Regions from separate parts of the Herbaspirillum sp. FG34 genome, predicted to be linked through region 2. Evidence: predicted binding sites of a transcription regulator. Region 2 holds the regulator's gene; the other holds the start of a gene.
What was found. Region 2 encodes sigma-54, which starts transcription at its own class of promoters, with help from an activator protein. Its sites were predicted from a motif close to TGGCANGNAANCTGCTTT; they were not measured.
Positions count from the first base shown of each region.

Region 1 (7,945 bases), on a different contig from region 2:
GAGCTGTGCCTGTCGGTCAAGACGGTCAGTACCTACCGTTCGCGGGTGCTGCAGAAGATGAGCATGACCAATAACGCGGACATCATTTATTACGCGATCAAGAACAACCTGATCGACTGAGCCCTGACACCCCGGGCGGACATGTTGCCGTGACGGCCGATATGGCCGCGCGGCAGGCAAGGAAGAGTGGTACGGCGCATCATGGATGACATTCTCAACAGCAGGCTCCAGCGCGACAGCGACGGGACGTCCTTGCGGATCTTCCTGGTGGAGGATTCGGAGGACGTACGGGACCTGATCGTGGAGAGCCTGGCCGAGATCGCCGGTGTACGCCTGGTGGGGTACGCCGAGAGCGAGCTGGAGGCGTTGCGCCATCTGCGTGAGAACAGCTATGACGTCCTGATCCTGGATATCCAGTTGAAGCAGGGCAACGGCATGAGCCTGCTGCAGGCGTTGGCCCGCTCCAATACGCGGCGCCAGAGTGAGCTCAAGGTGGTGTTCAGCAATCATGTGAGTCCGACGTATCGGCGCGTGGGAGTGCAATGCGGGGTGCAGCACTTCTTCGACAAGTCTTCGGAACTGCCGCTGCTGTGCGATCTGCTGGAGGAACTGGCCAGACAGAGAGCAGGGCGAACCGGGCGGAGTTCGTCGAGCAACAATACGCCACCGCAGGGGCCGGCCCAGACGGGCGGGATGTAAGTTTTTTTTGCTGCATCAATTTGCGCAGCCAGCCAGCATGTCGCCAGGGCAGTTCGGCGCGACCTTGATGGACCAGACAATCAGAACCGATCATGGCAGGCACGCCGCCACAAAAGGCGCGCATGTGGCACGGGTCGCACTAGAGCAAGGGATTTTCGACGATGCAGAAGAACAATGACGGCCTTCGTCCGTCCTCCGCCGATCTCCAGAACAGCGCATCGGTAGAGTATTTTGCCGCGTCCCACGCGCATGACAGCAGCATGGTGACACTGTCCATGGGCCTGTCCATGGCAGTGATCCTGCTGGGTGTGGTGGTGCTGGTGACGGGCTTGCTGGGCGAGGAATACCGGCGTTTGCTCTCGGGCCTGCTGGAGGTACGGGAGGTGACGGCAGCGGGCTTCATTCTGGGCGCTTCGGCGCTCTATCTGCGCTGCATGAATTCGAGTGCCCGCCGACCCTCCCTGCGCCAGCTGGGCACTGCGCTGGCCGCACTGCTGCTGGTGCTGGGCCTGGCCACACTGGTGCATGGGGGCATCGTTTTTCTGGGATGGCTGCCGCTGGATGGCACCCATCCGATCTCGCCGCTGGCCATTTCCCCCTTGCTGTCGGTGGGCTTCGTGCTGATGGCCCTGGCCCTGCTGCTGCAGGACTGGCGCCTGCTGGGCGGTTATTATCCGGCTGAATACCTGTCCTTCACGCTGGTGGGCTTGTCGGCCATTCCGCTGGTGGGCTATCTGTATGATGTGCCCCAGTTCATCTATCTCGATTTTCCGCTGCCGGTATCGCTGCTCTCGGCGCTGGTGTTCGCCCTGCTGGGGGCGGCGCTGCTGATGGCGCGTCCCTCCCATGCGCTCATGGCCGTGATCCTGCGCATCGCGCCGGGCGGCCAGATGCTGCGCCACCTGCTGCCGCAGACCTTGTTCCTGCTGCTGGCCTTCAGTCTGTTGCTCAACTGGGGCATGACGCATGGCTGGATCCTGCCGGAACTGGTGCTGCCGACGCTGACGCTGATCAACGGCGTGATCGTGCTCTTCATCTTCTGGGGCTCGGCCAGCCGGCTCGACAGCGAATATGGCGAGCGTACGCGCAATGCGCAGAAGCTGGCCGAAACCAGTGCTCTGCTCAATGCCGTCAGTGAAAGCACCAGCGATCCGATCTTCGTCAAGAACCGACAGGGCCTGATGATCTTTGCCAACCCGGCGACCTTGCACAAGCTGGGCAAGACCTGGGAAGAGACCATGTACCGTTCCAGTCGCGAGCTCTTCATGGTGCAGGAAGAGGCCGATGTCGTGGATCGCGATGACCGCCGCGTCATGGCCTCGGGCAAGCCCGAGAAGCTGGAGCAGACGTTGCACTTGCCCGAAGGCGTGGTGACTTTCCAGACCGCCAAGGTGCCCTGGTTCGGCAAGGATGGCAGCGTACAGGGCGTCATCGGCATCAGCACCGATATCACCGAGCGCAAGCAGGCCGAGGATGAATTGCGCCAGCGCGAAAGCCAGCTGGAGAAGACCGTGATCCAGCGTACCGCGCTGCTGCGCGAACTGACCAATCACCTGGAGACGGTGCGCGAGGAAGAAAAGCGCGCCATCGCACGCGAGCTGCACGACAACATGGGGGCGTCGCTGACGGCCTTGTCGATGCACCTGGAGGGGGTTTACCAGATCCTGCCGCCGGATGAAAAATGGGCCGACCGCAAGACCCGCATGCAGGGCCTGATGAAATCGCTGGTCGCCACCACGCGGCGCATCCAGACCGAGCTGCGGCCCAATACGCTGGACCTGTTCGGCCTGAAGGCAGCGATCTCCGAACAGCTCGACGAACTGCATGAGCGCACCGGCATTGCCTGCCACGCCAGCCTGCCCGATGAAGACGTGGACGTGGGGCATGAGATGGAAATCGCCATCTACCGCATGTTGCAGGAAATGCTCAACAACGTGACCAAGCACGCCAAGGCCAGCAAGGTCGACGTGATCCTCGACGTCGACGAGGATCACGTGGCGCTGACCGTGCGTGACGATGGCGTGGGCATTCCCGAAGAGCGGCGCGACAACCACAAGACCTACGGTCTGCGCGGTCTGCGCGAACGGGCCACGTTCTTTGGCGGAGAGGTCGATATCCGCTCCACGCCGGGCAAGGGGGCGCTCATCAGCATCAGCCTGCCGATCCGTCCCGAGCTGGTCTCCAGCGAGACCTGAAGGGCCTGCGCAGCACTGCCCTCACGATCCCGTCATCCCCTCTGAAAGCCGCCCCCAGGGCGGCTTTCTGCGTTTTGGTGAGTTTTCCTGTGCGGTCCGTTTTTCCGTCACGGGTTTTCGTTTTTTCCTACGCGCGAAAGGGCGACTCTCTTATGTCGCCGCCAAAGGCTCATCGTTACCATGGATTCATCGTCACACACCGCCCGACGGGCCGCAAGACGTGACGTAGCCGGCAGTGCGACCAGTGCGACGCCGGATGACCATCAGGCAAACAATCCAAAGGAGCCATCATGAACAAGGATCAGATCAAAGGCAGCTTGAAGGAAGCGGCAGGCAAGGTGCAGCAGAAGACCGGTGAGCTGACCGGCAATACCAGCCAGCAGGTCAAGGGCGCCGCCAAGCAGGTCGAGGGCAATGTCCAGAAGACCTATGGTGATGCCAAGGAAGCGGCCAAGGACTGAGTCTCCTGACCCGGATGTTCCGGCAGGGCGTGCGGGTCGGGAAGAGGATGCCGGAAGCGCTTGTAGGAAAACGCCTACACCAATATCGGAAACGGCTGATTTTGTGATGCAGCAATTTCCGCGACCATGTGGTCATGGTGCTGGTAGAGCCGTGAATTGCCAAAGAGTTCACGGTTTGCCGCATGAAATTTTTGCTCACCGCCAGAAGGGATCCCTGAAAGGGCAGACCATGAAAAAAACAGTCGGTATTTGCATGCTGGCAGCCGCTTCGGCTTTCGCCTCTCACGCCTTCGCTGAAACTCCCCAAACCGTTGACGGCGCTGCGCGCTGGTCGGCTTCCACGATGGACCGTCACATGCCGGTCGATGCGGCGCGTCTGCATACGCTGGGGCAGAAGAAATTCCGTTACATGGACATGGCCGAGACCCGGCGCTCCAAATCCCTGCAAAATGCCGTCTTGCTCTATGGCACCCGTGCCGAAGGCAAGGCAGGGGATGGGCAACGCGGCAACGCCAAGGCCGCACCCAGCATACCGGTTTATCGTGATCATGCGCAGCCTCGGCGGCCGCGCGTGATCATGCGCCCGTCGACCTGAGCGGCGGCCGCATTCTCTCATTGGATAAAGAGGAAGGAGTCATCATGAAGACCATGCAGAAACTGGCAGTGACCTCGGTCGCCATCTGTGCCTTTGCCGGCCTGACCGGTTGCAGCGGCATGACCCAGCAGGACAAGAACACCGCCATCGGTGCCGGTGCCGGTGCCGTGGGTGGCGCCGTACTCACCGGTGGCAGCGCCATCGGGACCGTCGGCGGTGCCGCCGTGGGCGGTGTGATCGGCAATCAGGTCGGCAAATAATCCGCTGGCGCTGCCCTGACAACAGGGGCAGCCACATCAACAACGCCGCCACTGGGTGATCCGTGGCGGCGTTGTCGCATCTGCTGCATGGGCATGGGCCGGCTTATCGGGCTTATCGGGCAGCGCGCTTGCGTGAGTGGGAGTGTGCTGCCGGTTTGGTCGGGGTAGTCTCGGGCTGGGCCGCCTTGTAATCATTGAAGATGCGCAGGGCGCGCGCCGTGTCCTGCTTCCTGGCCTCGGCGGCCTGCTGGCGGCAGGCTGCGGCCTCCTTCCCCTTGAGCTTGAGGCACTCCTTCTTCGCTTGCGCATAGGCGGCAGCGGTTTCCTTGTTGAGGTTGTCCAGGCGCTGTTGCGGGCTGTTGTCCTCCTGATACCAGCGTGGCGGATCGGATTGGCTGACATCTTCTTCAGCGGCGTGCGTGGTACCGGCGCAGAGCATGGTCAGGGCCGCCAGGAAAGCGGGCAGGGTGGAAGCGAGCAATTTATTGTTCATCTGGTGTCAGCCTCATCACGTTACGGGACAGGGGACCGATCGCGTGAGCTGGCCTCGGCACATTGCGAGGCGACGCGCACAAGCAAACGGCGCGGTCGGTGACAGGCACCGACCGCGCCGTTTTCCCGTCCGCCACCGGATGGTATCAGGCTTGCGGGAGGGGAGGGTAGGGGCGCAGGACAGTCGGACAGGCCCAACTGTCGCCCCGCCTTATATCTTGCCCAGCAGTAGCAGGATCAGCAGGATGATGACGATGGTGCCAGCAATACCGCTGGGACCATAGCCCCAGCCGCGACTGTGCGGCCAGGCCGGAATCACGCCCAGCAGGATCAGGATCAGGACGATGAGCAGGATGGTACCGAGGGTCATGGAGGTTCTCCTTTCTTATTGAGTTCGTTCTTGCCTGCCAGGGTGCAAGCGCCGGGTCAATCGTGAAGCTGGACCCATCTTAGGGGGAGCGCGGCCGCGGCACGATCAGCGCGCCACGCAATGTGCTGTAGGAAAACCCGGCAAGCGCGGGTAGGTAACCGCGCCCCAGCGAGCGCTGCCAACTTGGTGCAAAGCACAATGGAAGTGCGGCCCGCGCCCGATTTGATCGCGCCGGACAGCTGCTGCCGGCCGCCCTGGCACGCCTGGAGGCTGCCCGCAATCGCAGTGCCGGCAAGGCTTTACGGTCGGTGATCCGGTTCTGGCACGCTCTTTGCTGAACTACGGACAAAGCGCAGCAATGCGCAAGCAATGTGAGGGTGCGGCCAATGGCGGTCCTGCCCTCCAGGACAAAGGCGTCTTCCGATATGGCTCATCCATGTCGGGACACGCCTTTTTTGTTTGGGCTTTCATCAAACCGCAACGCAAGGGGAAAGGTGCTATGGAATCCAGGAGTCAGGTGGACAAGGCAGGCGCGCCGCTGTCGGGCAAGCAAGGCGCACAAGGCCAGACGATCACGGCAGCCGCCGGAGTCAACGGCAAGCGCCGCACGCTTGTGCAGGGTGCCGCAGTGGCCGCCGGTGGCGGCATGCTGGGCCTGGCGCCGGGCGGTGCCTGGGCGGCCGGTTCGGACAAGCCCGAAAAGGAAGAAGTCAAAATCGGCTTCATCCCCCTGACCGATTGCGCCTCGGTGGTGATGGCCTCGGTGCTGGGTTTCGACAAGAAGTACGGCATCAAGATCGTCCCCAGCAAGGAAGCCTCCTGGGCCGGCGTGCGCGACAAGCTCACCAACGGCGAACTGGACGCGGCCCACGTGCTGTATGGCCTGATCTACGGTGTGCAGCTGGGTATCGGCGGACAGAAGAAGGACATGGCCGTGTTGATGGGGCTGAACCACAATGGCCAGGCCATCACCTTGTCCAAAAAGCTGGCCGAGAAGGGGGCCGTCGATGGCGCCTCGCTCTACAAGCTCATGCAGACCGAGAAGCGCGAATACACCTTTGCCCAGACCTTCCCCACCGGTACCCACGCCATGTGGCTGTATTACTGGCTGGCCGCCAATGGCATCAATCCGATGAAGGACGCCAAGGTCATCACCGTGCCGCCGCCGCAGATGGTGGCCAATATGCGGGTGGGCAACATGGATGGCTTCTGCGTGGGCGAACCCTGGGGGCATCGCGCCATTGTCGATGGCGTGGGCATCACCGCCATCACTACCCAGGACATCTGGAAGGACCATCCGGAGAAGGTGCTGGGCACTTCGCGCGAATTCGTACAGAAATACCCCAACACCTGCCGCGCGATGATGGCTGCCATCCTGGAGGCCAGCAAGTGGATCGATGCTTCACTGGTCAACAAGAACAAGATGGCCGAAGTGATCGCCGACAAGTCCTATGTGAACACCAGCAAGGACGTGATCGACCAGCGCATCCTCGGCCGCTACCAGAACGGCCTGGGCAAGACCTGGGACGATCCCAACTACATGAAGTTCTATGAAGAAGGCCAGGTCAACTTCCCCTTCCTCTCCGACGGCATGTGGTTCATGACCCAGCATCGCCGCTGGGGCCTGTTGAAGAGCGATCCGGATTACCTGGCCGTGGCCAAATCGGTGAACCAGATCGATCTCTACAAGGAGGCCGCCGCCATGACCAAGACACCGCTGCCCAAGGAGGTGATGCGCAGTTCGAAACTGGTGGATGGCATCGTGTGGGACGGCAAGAATCCGGCGGCCTACGCGCAGTCCTTCAAGATCAAGGTGTAAGCAGCTGTGGCCGCAGGCCGGAGCCATTACGGTGACGTGTATCGAGCAAGGGGAAAACGATGAGTGCAGTCGCAGAAAGCATCATGGGTGACAACGCCAAGCCCGCCGGCAACAGCCATGGCGGATCTGTTGTCGCCATCGAGCCGGCGCGCACGGCGCCCGCCAACCAGGCGCTGACAGCGCCCGCCGCCGGCCCTGCCAGGACGCGCAGCCTGCGCAGGAAGCTTGCCGCTGGCGGTCTGTTCATGCGCGTGGTGCCGCCGCTCCTGGGTATGGCGCTGTTGGTGCTGGTATGGCAGATCATCGCCTTGAAGACCGCCAGTTTCCCCACGCCATGGGTGACCCTGAAGGAAGCGGGCGTGATGTTCTCCGATCCCTTCTACCGCAACAGTCCCAATGACCAGGGCATAGGCTGGAACGTGCTGGCCTCGCTGCAGCGGGTTGGCATGGGCTTCGGGCTGGCGGCGCTGGTGGGCATTCCGCTGGGCTTTGCGATCGGCCGGGTGGAATTCCTCTCGCGCATGTTCGGCCCCATCATCAGTCTGCTGCGTCCGGTCTCGCCGCTGGCCTGGCTGCCCATCGGCCTGCTGGTCTTCAAGTCGGCCAATCCGGCGGCGATCTGGTCGATCTTCATCTGTTCGATCTGGCCGATGATCATCAACACCGCCGTCGGTGTGCAGCGCGTGCCGCAGGATTACATGAACGTGGCGCGGGTCTTGAATCTCTCCGAATGGAAGGTGCTGACCAAGATTCTCTTTCCCTCGGTATTGCCCTACATGCTGACCGGCGTACGTCTTTCCATCGGTACCGCCTGGCTGGTGATCGTGGCCGCCGAGATGCTGACCGGGGGCGTGGGCATCGGCTTCTGGGTCTGGGATGAATGGAACAACCTGAACGTGCCGCACATCATCATCGCCATCGTTGTCATCGGGGTGGTGGGGCTGGTGCTGGAACAGTTGCTGGTGGCGCTGGCCAAGGCATTTACCTACGAGCAGGTCAACAACTAAGGGACGCGGATCATGGACAACCTCAACGGCAAATTCATCGACATCCA
Region 1 is NZ_JBMDJS010000001.1:466,304-474,248, reverse strand. Features, by position in the region: gene ACODSZ_RS02045 (response regulator) at 1-120, shown strand, start outside; gene ACODSZ_RS02040 (response regulator) at 202-699, shown strand; gene ACODSZ_RS02035 (PAS domain-containing sensor histidine kinase) at 861-2,894, shown strand; gene ACODSZ_RS02030 (CsbD family protein) at 3,185-3,355, shown strand; gene ACODSZ_RS02025 (hypothetical protein) at 3,585-3,950, shown strand; gene ACODSZ_RS02020 (YMGG-like glycine zipper-containing protein) at 3,995-4,210, shown strand; gene ACODSZ_RS02015 (hypothetical protein) at 4,323-4,703, opposite strand; gene ACODSZ_RS02010 (DUF3309 family protein) at 4,914-5,072, opposite strand; gene ACODSZ_RS02005 (CmpA/NrtA family ABC transporter substrate-binding protein) at 5,572-6,891, shown strand; gene ntrB (nitrate ABC transporter permease) at 6,951-7,898, shown strand; gene ACODSZ_RS01995 (ABC transporter ATP-binding protein) at 7,911-7,945, shown strand, end outside.
Region 1: a site for sigma-54 is predicted at 5,393-5,410, ahead of ACODSZ_RS02005 (CmpA/NrtA family ABC transporter substrate-binding protein). Genes of this name have one in related genera too.

Region 2 (7,945 bases):
TCTCGGCGCCGCTGGCCTTGAGCAGCTGGATGGCCTTGCCGGAAAAGCCGCATTGCGGGAACTGTGCAGTGCCCTTCATGAACAGCACCACAGGGTTTTGGGTCACGGTTTCTTTGATCCAGGATTGGACGTCGCTCATGGCTGTGCCTTTAAAAATGGGATTGCCCGACATTATAGGGAAAAGCCGGCAGGCGCGTTGAAATCGGCAGCACGCCATTCGTCCGTCCGAGCCGGCGGGAAATTGCATCAAGGAAATGATTTATACCGTATGCAGTTTGCTCTGGGTAGCAGATGAGGGTGCTGCGCAAGACATTCAAGCAGAGCGATGAACAATGTTCACTGCGGTTTTGCCGGGAAGTTGCCCGGCGTAATGATTTATATTTTTTCCACAGGCATCGCTAGATGCTGTGGCCCCAATGAAAAAGGGCGCTTGCGCGCCCCTTCCTCGTGAAATCCGGCTGGCTTTCTCAGCAGCCCTGCAGGCTGCGAGGTGGCTTGCCGTTGGTGTCCTGGCTTATGCCGCTCCGGCTACCGCATCCTCGGGCGTGTCGTCCGGCAGGCGCTTGGCAGTGGAGTGATGCTCCTGCAACTTGTCCTTGTGCTTGATGACCTGGCGATCGAGCTTGTCGATCAGGGTGTCAATGGCAGCGTAGAGGTCGTGTGCGATGCTTTCCGCATGTAGATCCTTCCCCTTGATGTGGACGTTGATTTCCGCTTTTTGGCGCTTTTCCTTTTCTGTGAGTTTATCTACGCTCAGGATCACGCTGACGTCGATCACGTTGTCGAAATGGCGCTTGATACGCGAGAGCTTGCTTTGCACGTATTCCCGGATGGCGGGGGTCAGTTCGAGGTGGTGTCCACTGATGGTCAGATTCATACAAGACTCCTATCGTGAAGTCACTGGAGGTTCGTGCAATCGATCCTGCTGCAGCTGTACCACGGGCACGGTCTTCGTGTCGGATGGCGTGGGCATCAGTCGGGATGCTTGCCTGAACACAGCAACGGTACTGCAGAAAAACTGAGGAAAAACTCAGAGGGACTTGCGGAGATTGACTGGCGGAATCTTCAACACTTCGCGGTATTTGGCGACTGTGCGTCGCGCGACCACCATGCCTTGTTCTGCCAGCATATCCGCAATCTTGCTATCGGATAATGGGGTCTGCGGGTTTTCGGCTCCTATCAACTGTTTGATCAGCGCCCGTATCGCGGTGGAGGAAGCTTCGCCTCCGGTTTCAGTCGCGACGTGGCTACCGAAGAAGTATTTCAACTCAAACATACCATGCGGAGTGAGCATGTATTTCTGAGTCGTCACGCGAGAGATGGTGCTCTCGTGTAGACCCAGTGTATCAGCAATTTCACGCAGCACAAGGGGGCGCATGGCCACTGCACCATGGGAAAAGAAGTTTCTTTGACGTTCCACAATAGCCTGCGCGACGCGCAAAATCGTATCGAAACGTTGCCGCATGTTCTTGATGAGCCACTTGGCTTCCTGCAACTGCGAGGACAGCGAACCTTCGCCCTTGGCCTGCTTCAAGGCACTGGCGTACATCGCATTGACGCGCAGCTTGGGCATGACCTCATGGTTGAGCATGACCTGCCAGCCGTTCTTTGTCTGCTTGACAATCACGTCCGGCACCACGTAGTCCGAGGCGTCACGCGCGAATTCGGCACCCGGATGCGGACGGCACTGGCGGATCACGGCCTGGGCTTCACGCAGGTCTTCGTCGTCACAATCGAGGGCCTTCTTGATCTTGTTGAAGTCGCGCTGGGCGAACAGCGGCAGGTAATCCTCAACGATCCTCAGCGCCAGCTTGCGCGTGACAAAGGGGATCTTGGGCAGGCGGCGGATCTGCAAGGCCAGGCATTCGCCGGCACTGCGCGCGCCCACGCCGGCCGGGTCCAGGCTCTGCAGCAGCTTGAGCGAAATCGACAGCTCTTCCATGTCGATACCCAGCTCTTCAGGCAGGCGCGCGAGGATGTCCTCCAGCGGTTCTTCCAGATAGCCGCTCTCGTCGAGCGCATCGGTGAGCAGTTCCAGCAGCGCACGATCGCGCAGGGTGCGCGCAGTCACGCGGATCTGTTCCAGCAGGTGTTCGCGCAGGGTCAGTTCATGGGCTTCCAGCTGCGGGCGGGCATCGTCGTCATCGGGTGACTTGCCGCTGCGGGCGACGTCATCGAAGCTCCAGTCGGCATCACCGGTGACACCGGTGTCCGGATTGTTGTCCTGGTACTCGAAGCTGGAATCGCCATCGCTGGCAGCGGGCGTCGCTTCGCCGCTGTTTTCATGAGGGGTGTCGGCCACGCCACTGGAAGGCGAACTGGAGACGGCACCGTCGGCCAGCAGACGCACCGAATTGTCGAGAGCGTCATCGAGACGCTCCAGCAGGGGATTGTCGGAGAGGATCTGTTCCAGTTCCTGGTGCAGTTCCAGCGTCGACAGTTGCAGCAGCCTGATCGACTGCTGCAGTTGCGGCGTCAATGCGAGGTGCTGCGAGGTACGTAACTGGAGCGACTGTTTCATCTGTCTTTCTGAAAGCGGCGTGGCCCGCGGGTTGCTGTGCCTGTCGTTGCGTGATGCCTGGGTGTCGGTGATGCTCGATACGTAGGGCGACTGTGCTGCTTACATGCGGAAGTGCTCGCCCAGATAGACGCGGCGTACCGACTCGTTGGCAATGATCTCTTCCGGATTGCCGCTGGCCAGCACCGTGCCCTGGTTGATGATGTAGGCGCGATCGCAGATGCCCAGCGTCTCGCGCACGTTGTGGTCGGTGATGAGCACGCCGATGCCGCGCTCCTTGAGGAAGCGCACGATACGCTGGATCTCGATCACCGCAATCGGGTCGATACCGGCAAACGGTTCATCGAGCAGCACGAAGCGCGGATCGGTGGCCAGCGCGCGAGCGATCTCGACGCGTCGGCGCTCACCGCCCGACAGTGACAGGGCCTGGCTTTCGCGCAGCTTTTCGATTTGAAGTTCGTGCAGCAGGTTGTTGAGGCGGCCCTCGATTTCATCGCGCGAGAGCGGCTTGCCGTCTTCCTGGCGCAGCTCCAGCACGGCGCGGATGTTGTCTTCCACCGTCAGCTTGCGAAACACCGAGGCTTCCTGCGGCAGGTAGGACAGGCCCATGGTGGCGCGCTTGTGAATGGGCATGCGCGAAATGGGCGCGCCATCCAGGTCGATCTCGCCGCCATCGGAGGGTACCAGCCCCACGATCATGTAGAACGAGGTGGTCTTGCCGGCACCATTGGGGCCGAGCAGGCCGACCACTTCGCCGCTGCGCACTTCCATCGAGACATCGCGCACCACCTGGCGCGCGCCGTAACTTTTCTTCAGGCCGCGAACGACCAGCGAACTGGCTACCATCCTTACTGGTCCTTTCCGTTCTGACGACGCGCTGCCGGCTGGGCCGGTGCTGCGGGCTGGGCGTCCGTGGCCGGCGGCGGGTTCTTGGGCTGGATCACGGCCGTGATGCGGCCCGCGCCCGGCTTGCTCTGGCCGCTGGCAGTGTTGTTGACCGAATAGAATTCGGCGCGGCTGTCATAGGAAATGAATTCGCCGTTGACTTCATCGGTGATGCGGTCGCCGTCCATGCGCTGGATGTGGGCGCGCTGGAACAGCTTGGACACTTCCGTCTGCTCCGAATACTCGATGCGCTCGGCCTGGCCTTCGATCCACAGATTGGGGCCGCCGTCACGCTTCTGGCGGAAGGTTGCCAGCGCACCAGGCGCGGCATACAGCACCGCATTTTCATAACCGTACTGATCGGTCGTCAATACCACGCGGCCGGCCTTGATGATCAGGGTGCCACGTGTCATCACGACGTTGCCGGTGAAGGTCTTCACCTGGCGCACGTCGTCATAGACCATCTGGTCTGCCTCGATGTTGGTGGGCTTGGTGGAGTCCGCCTTCTCGGCGTTGGCCACACCGCACACGGCAGCCAGCATCAGCATCGGCAGTAAGAGTGAGCGTTTCATTGGTTTCCTGTCTGTTCGATTCTTGGCGTTCTTGTGCCGGACTGAACCGGCTTAGCGTTTCTTCGGTGCGGGCTCGTAATAGCCGCGTACATTGCCGAGCAGCTGCACCACCTGCGTCGCATTGTTGGCCACCATGCCCACCCCATTGAGGCGCGTGGTCCCCATGGTCATGGCGACCGGCTTGTCGGTCTTGACGATTTCATCATCGGGTAACAGCAGCAGGTATTGCGAGACCAGGTGCATTTCTTCGCGGCCCTTGTAGGGCGCGCGGATTGCATTGGCATTGCCGTACATGTGGATCTGGGTCTGGTCGTCGGTGACCCGTGCGGTATCCGAATAGAGCTGCATGGGCGCCTGATTCTGGTCCAGGTTGTGCACCACCGGCTTGGTGATCTCGAAGGAGTCATCGCTGGGGAAGTGCACCATCTTGACGCCGGAAACGTCATAGCGCGGCAGGCCGGTCGGACCCATCTTCACGTAGCTGAAGTTTTCCAGATAGTAGTCGGGTTTGCCGCGCGGACGCTGCGCCGGCTGCTGGTCGCCGGAGGCGCGCATGACCTGCATGACCCAGAAGCTGCCCAGGGCCGCCGCGATCAGGATCACCAGGATCACCGCCAGGCGGATGCGTTCGGCCTGGCGTTCGCCGCTGCGCCCGCTCATGCCAGGTACGGCGCCAGCGCCGCCTCGTAGTTGCCTTGTGCGGCCAGCACCAGGTCGCAGATCTCGCGCACCGCGCCATGGCCGCCGGCGGCCTGCGTGACATAGTCGCTGCGCGATTTCACCTCACGATGACCGTTGGCCACGCAGGCCTTGAAACCCACGCGGGTCAGCACCGGCAGGTCGATGATGTCGTCACCCAGGTAGCCGCACTCCTGCGGGGTGAGCTGTACTTGCTGCAGCAATTGCTCGAAGGCCTGGCGCTTGTCATGGATGCCCTGGAACACATGGGCAATGCCCAGGTCGCGCGCACGGCGCAACACGTAGGGAGACTGGCGCGCGGTGATGATGGCGGCGGCAGTACCGTACTGCTGCATCATCTTGATGCCGTGGCCGTCGAGGGCGTTGAAGCGCTTGAAGACTTCCCCCTCGTCGCCGTAGTACAGACCGGCATCGGTCAGTACCCCGTCGACGTCGAAGATCATCAGGCGGATCGCGGCCGCCTTGGCGAGTGCAGCAGCGGGCAGGGTGCTGGCGAAGGCTGGCGCGTTCATCAGATCACCTTGGCGCGAGTCAGGTCGTGGATGTGCAGCGCGCCCGTGAGCACGCCGTCCGCATCGGTGACCAGCAGCTGGTTGATGCGGAACTGTTCCATGAGCTGCACCGCGTCCACCGCCAGTTGGTCCTGCTGGACGGTCTGCGGATGGGCGTGCATGACATCGGCGATACGGAATCTGGTGAAGTCCGTACCGCGCTCCAGCAGACGGCGCAGGTCGCCATCGGTGAACACGCCGATGGGCCGGAATTGCTCATCGACCACGGCGGTCATGGCCATGCCCTTGCGCGTGATTTCCATCAGCGCGGCCGAGAGCGACACATCCGGACGCACGGCGGGAATCGCTTCGCCGCTGCGCATGACGTCGCGCACGTGGGTCAGCAGGCGCCGGCCCAGCGCACCACCGGGGTGGGAGCGGGCAAAATCCTCCTCGACGAAACCGCGTGCGTCCAGCAGCGACACCGCCAGCGCATCGCCCATGGCCAGGGTAGCCGTGGTGCTGGCCGTCGGGGCCAGGTTGAGGGTACAGGCTTCCTTGGCCACGCCGACGTTGAGGTGCACGGCGGCCAGCCTGGCCAGGGAGGAGTCGTCGTTGCCGGTCATGGCGATGATCACCGTGCCCATGCGCTTGATGATGGGAACGATGGCCAGCAGCTCGGCCGTTTCGCCGGAATTGGAAATGGCGATGAAGACATCACGTGCCGTCACCATGCCCAGGTCACCATGTGCGGCCTCGGCCGGGTGCATGAAGAGCGCGGGGGTACCGGTAGAGGCCAGCGTGGCGGCCATCTTGCGGCCGATGTGGCCGGATTTGCCGATCCCCGAGACGACGGCGCGGCCTTCGCATTGCAGCACGGCTTGCACGGCCCGCGCCAATGGCTCGGCGCTGTCGTCGCGCAGGCGGTCTTTCAGTGCCAGGATGGCATCGGCTTCGATCTGCAGGGTCTGGCGTGCCAGGTCGATGGCGCGACGGGCAGCCCCGGCCGAAAAAGATGCAGGCGTGGTTTTGTCATCGGTTACACTCATAACCGAAGTATAAACGAATTAGCAAAGCAAAAAACTTGCCAGATGTAAGGGAATGCTGCCGGATTTGATGCCAAGCGCCGCGTTGCGTCGCACCGCAGCACCGCAGCCACGGGGGATTCCCGGCCAGGACGGGGATGGCGAATGGCATCGCAACAGGGGCAGAGGGTACTCTGCGGTAGTGAATAACTCTGCTGTTGTGGCGCTACACGTATGAATTCTACGGCGTTTCTTCTGGTCGCCGCCCGGTATTTTCCTTCACTCTGCACGCTGGCTGGATGAACTGCCATTTGCTGGTGCGTTGCCAATTTATTCACATCGAACCCCGCCGTCTGCGGCGGCTTTTGACAAGAAACCCAACAGCAATGTTTTCCGGACTGGAACTGACCCTTTTCCTTCTGGCTGCGGCGGTGCTCGGCGTGGTCGCCTTCCGCATGATGCAGCTGCCGCCCATGCTGGGCTACCTGGTCGTGGGCATCATCATCGGCCCGCACGGTCTGGCCTTTGCCGAGGACAATGAAACCACCCATGCCCTGGCCGAATTCGGCGTGGTATTTCTGATGTTTTCCATCGGGCTGGAGTTTTCGCTCTCCAAGCTCTCGGCCATGCGCCACATCGTCTTCGGCCTGGGCGTGGCGCAGGTGGCCGCGACCATCGCCACCACCATGCTGCTGGGCTGGGGGGCGGCGATGGTGTTGCCGCAGTTCGCCAACGTGAGCTGGCAGGCGGCCTTCGCGCTGGGCGGGGCGCTGACCATGTCCTCCACGGCCATCGTCTCCAAGCTGCTGACCGAACGGCTGGAACTGGAAACCGAACACGGTCGCCGCATCCTCGGCGTGCTGCTGTTCCAGGACCTGGCGCTGGTGCCGTTGCTCATCGTGGTCCCGGCGCTGGCCAACAATTCCGGCAACATCATGGTCACGCTGGGCTGGGCGGTGGGCAAGGCGCTGGTGGTGCTGGCGCTGCTGCTGTTCTTCGGCAGCAAGCTCATGCGCGGCTGGTTCCGCATCGTGGTCAAGCGGCGCTCGCAGGAATTGTTCATGCTCAACCTGCTGTTGATTACGCTGGGTGCGGCATGGATCACCGAGAAGGCCGGCCTGTCGCTGGCCCTGGGCGCTTTCATCGCCGGCATGCTCATTTCCGAGACCGAGTTCAAGCACCAGGTGGAAGAAGACATCAAGTCCTTCCGCGATGTGCTGCTGGGCCTGTTCTTCATCACCATCGGCATGTTGCTCAATGTGCGTACGCTGGTCGATCACTGGTTCCTGGTGCTGCTCCTGCTGACCGGACCGGTGCTGCTCAAGTTCGCCCTCATCGCCGGACTGGCGCGCCTGTTCGGTTCGACCACCGGCGTGGCGCTGCGCGTGGGCCTGGGCCTGGCGCAGGCGGGGGAATTCGGCTTCGTGCTGTTGAGCCAGGCCGGTGGTCTCAAGCTGGTCGATCCCATGCTCATTCAGGTGATCCTGGCGGCGATGGTGCTGTCGATGCTGGCCACGCCCTTCATCCTGGCCAAGTCCGATGCCATCGTCATGAAGTTCTCCGCCAATGAATGGATGTTGCAATCGCTGGCCCTGACGCAACTGGCGACCCGCACCATGGGTGTGCAGAAGCACGTGATCATCGCCGGCTTCGGCCGCAGTGGCCAAAGCCTGGCGCGCCTGCTGGAAGAGGAGGGTATTGCCTATCATGCGCTGGAGATGGACCCGGAACTGGTGCAGGACGCCCGCAACGGGG
Region 2 is NZ_JBMDJS010000017.1:73,950-81,894, reverse strand. Features, by position in the region: gene grxD (Grx4 family monothiol glutaredoxin) at 1-139, opposite strand, end outside; gene hpf (ribosome hibernation-promoting factor, HPF/YfiA family) at 515-877, opposite strand; gene ACODSZ_RS19020 (RNA polymerase factor sigma-54) at 1,031-2,521, opposite strand; gene lptB (LPS export ABC transporter ATP-binding protein) at 2,621-3,364, opposite strand; gene lptA (lipopolysaccharide transport periplasmic protein LptA) at 3,367-3,975, opposite strand; gene lptC (LPS export ABC transporter periplasmic protein LptC) at 4,027-4,635, opposite strand; gene ACODSZ_RS19000 (KdsC family phosphatase) at 4,632-5,186, opposite strand; gene ACODSZ_RS18995 (KpsF/GutQ family sugar-phosphate isomerase) at 5,186-6,214, opposite strand; gene ACODSZ_RS18990 (monovalent cation:proton antiporter family protein) at 6,577-7,945, shown strand, end outside.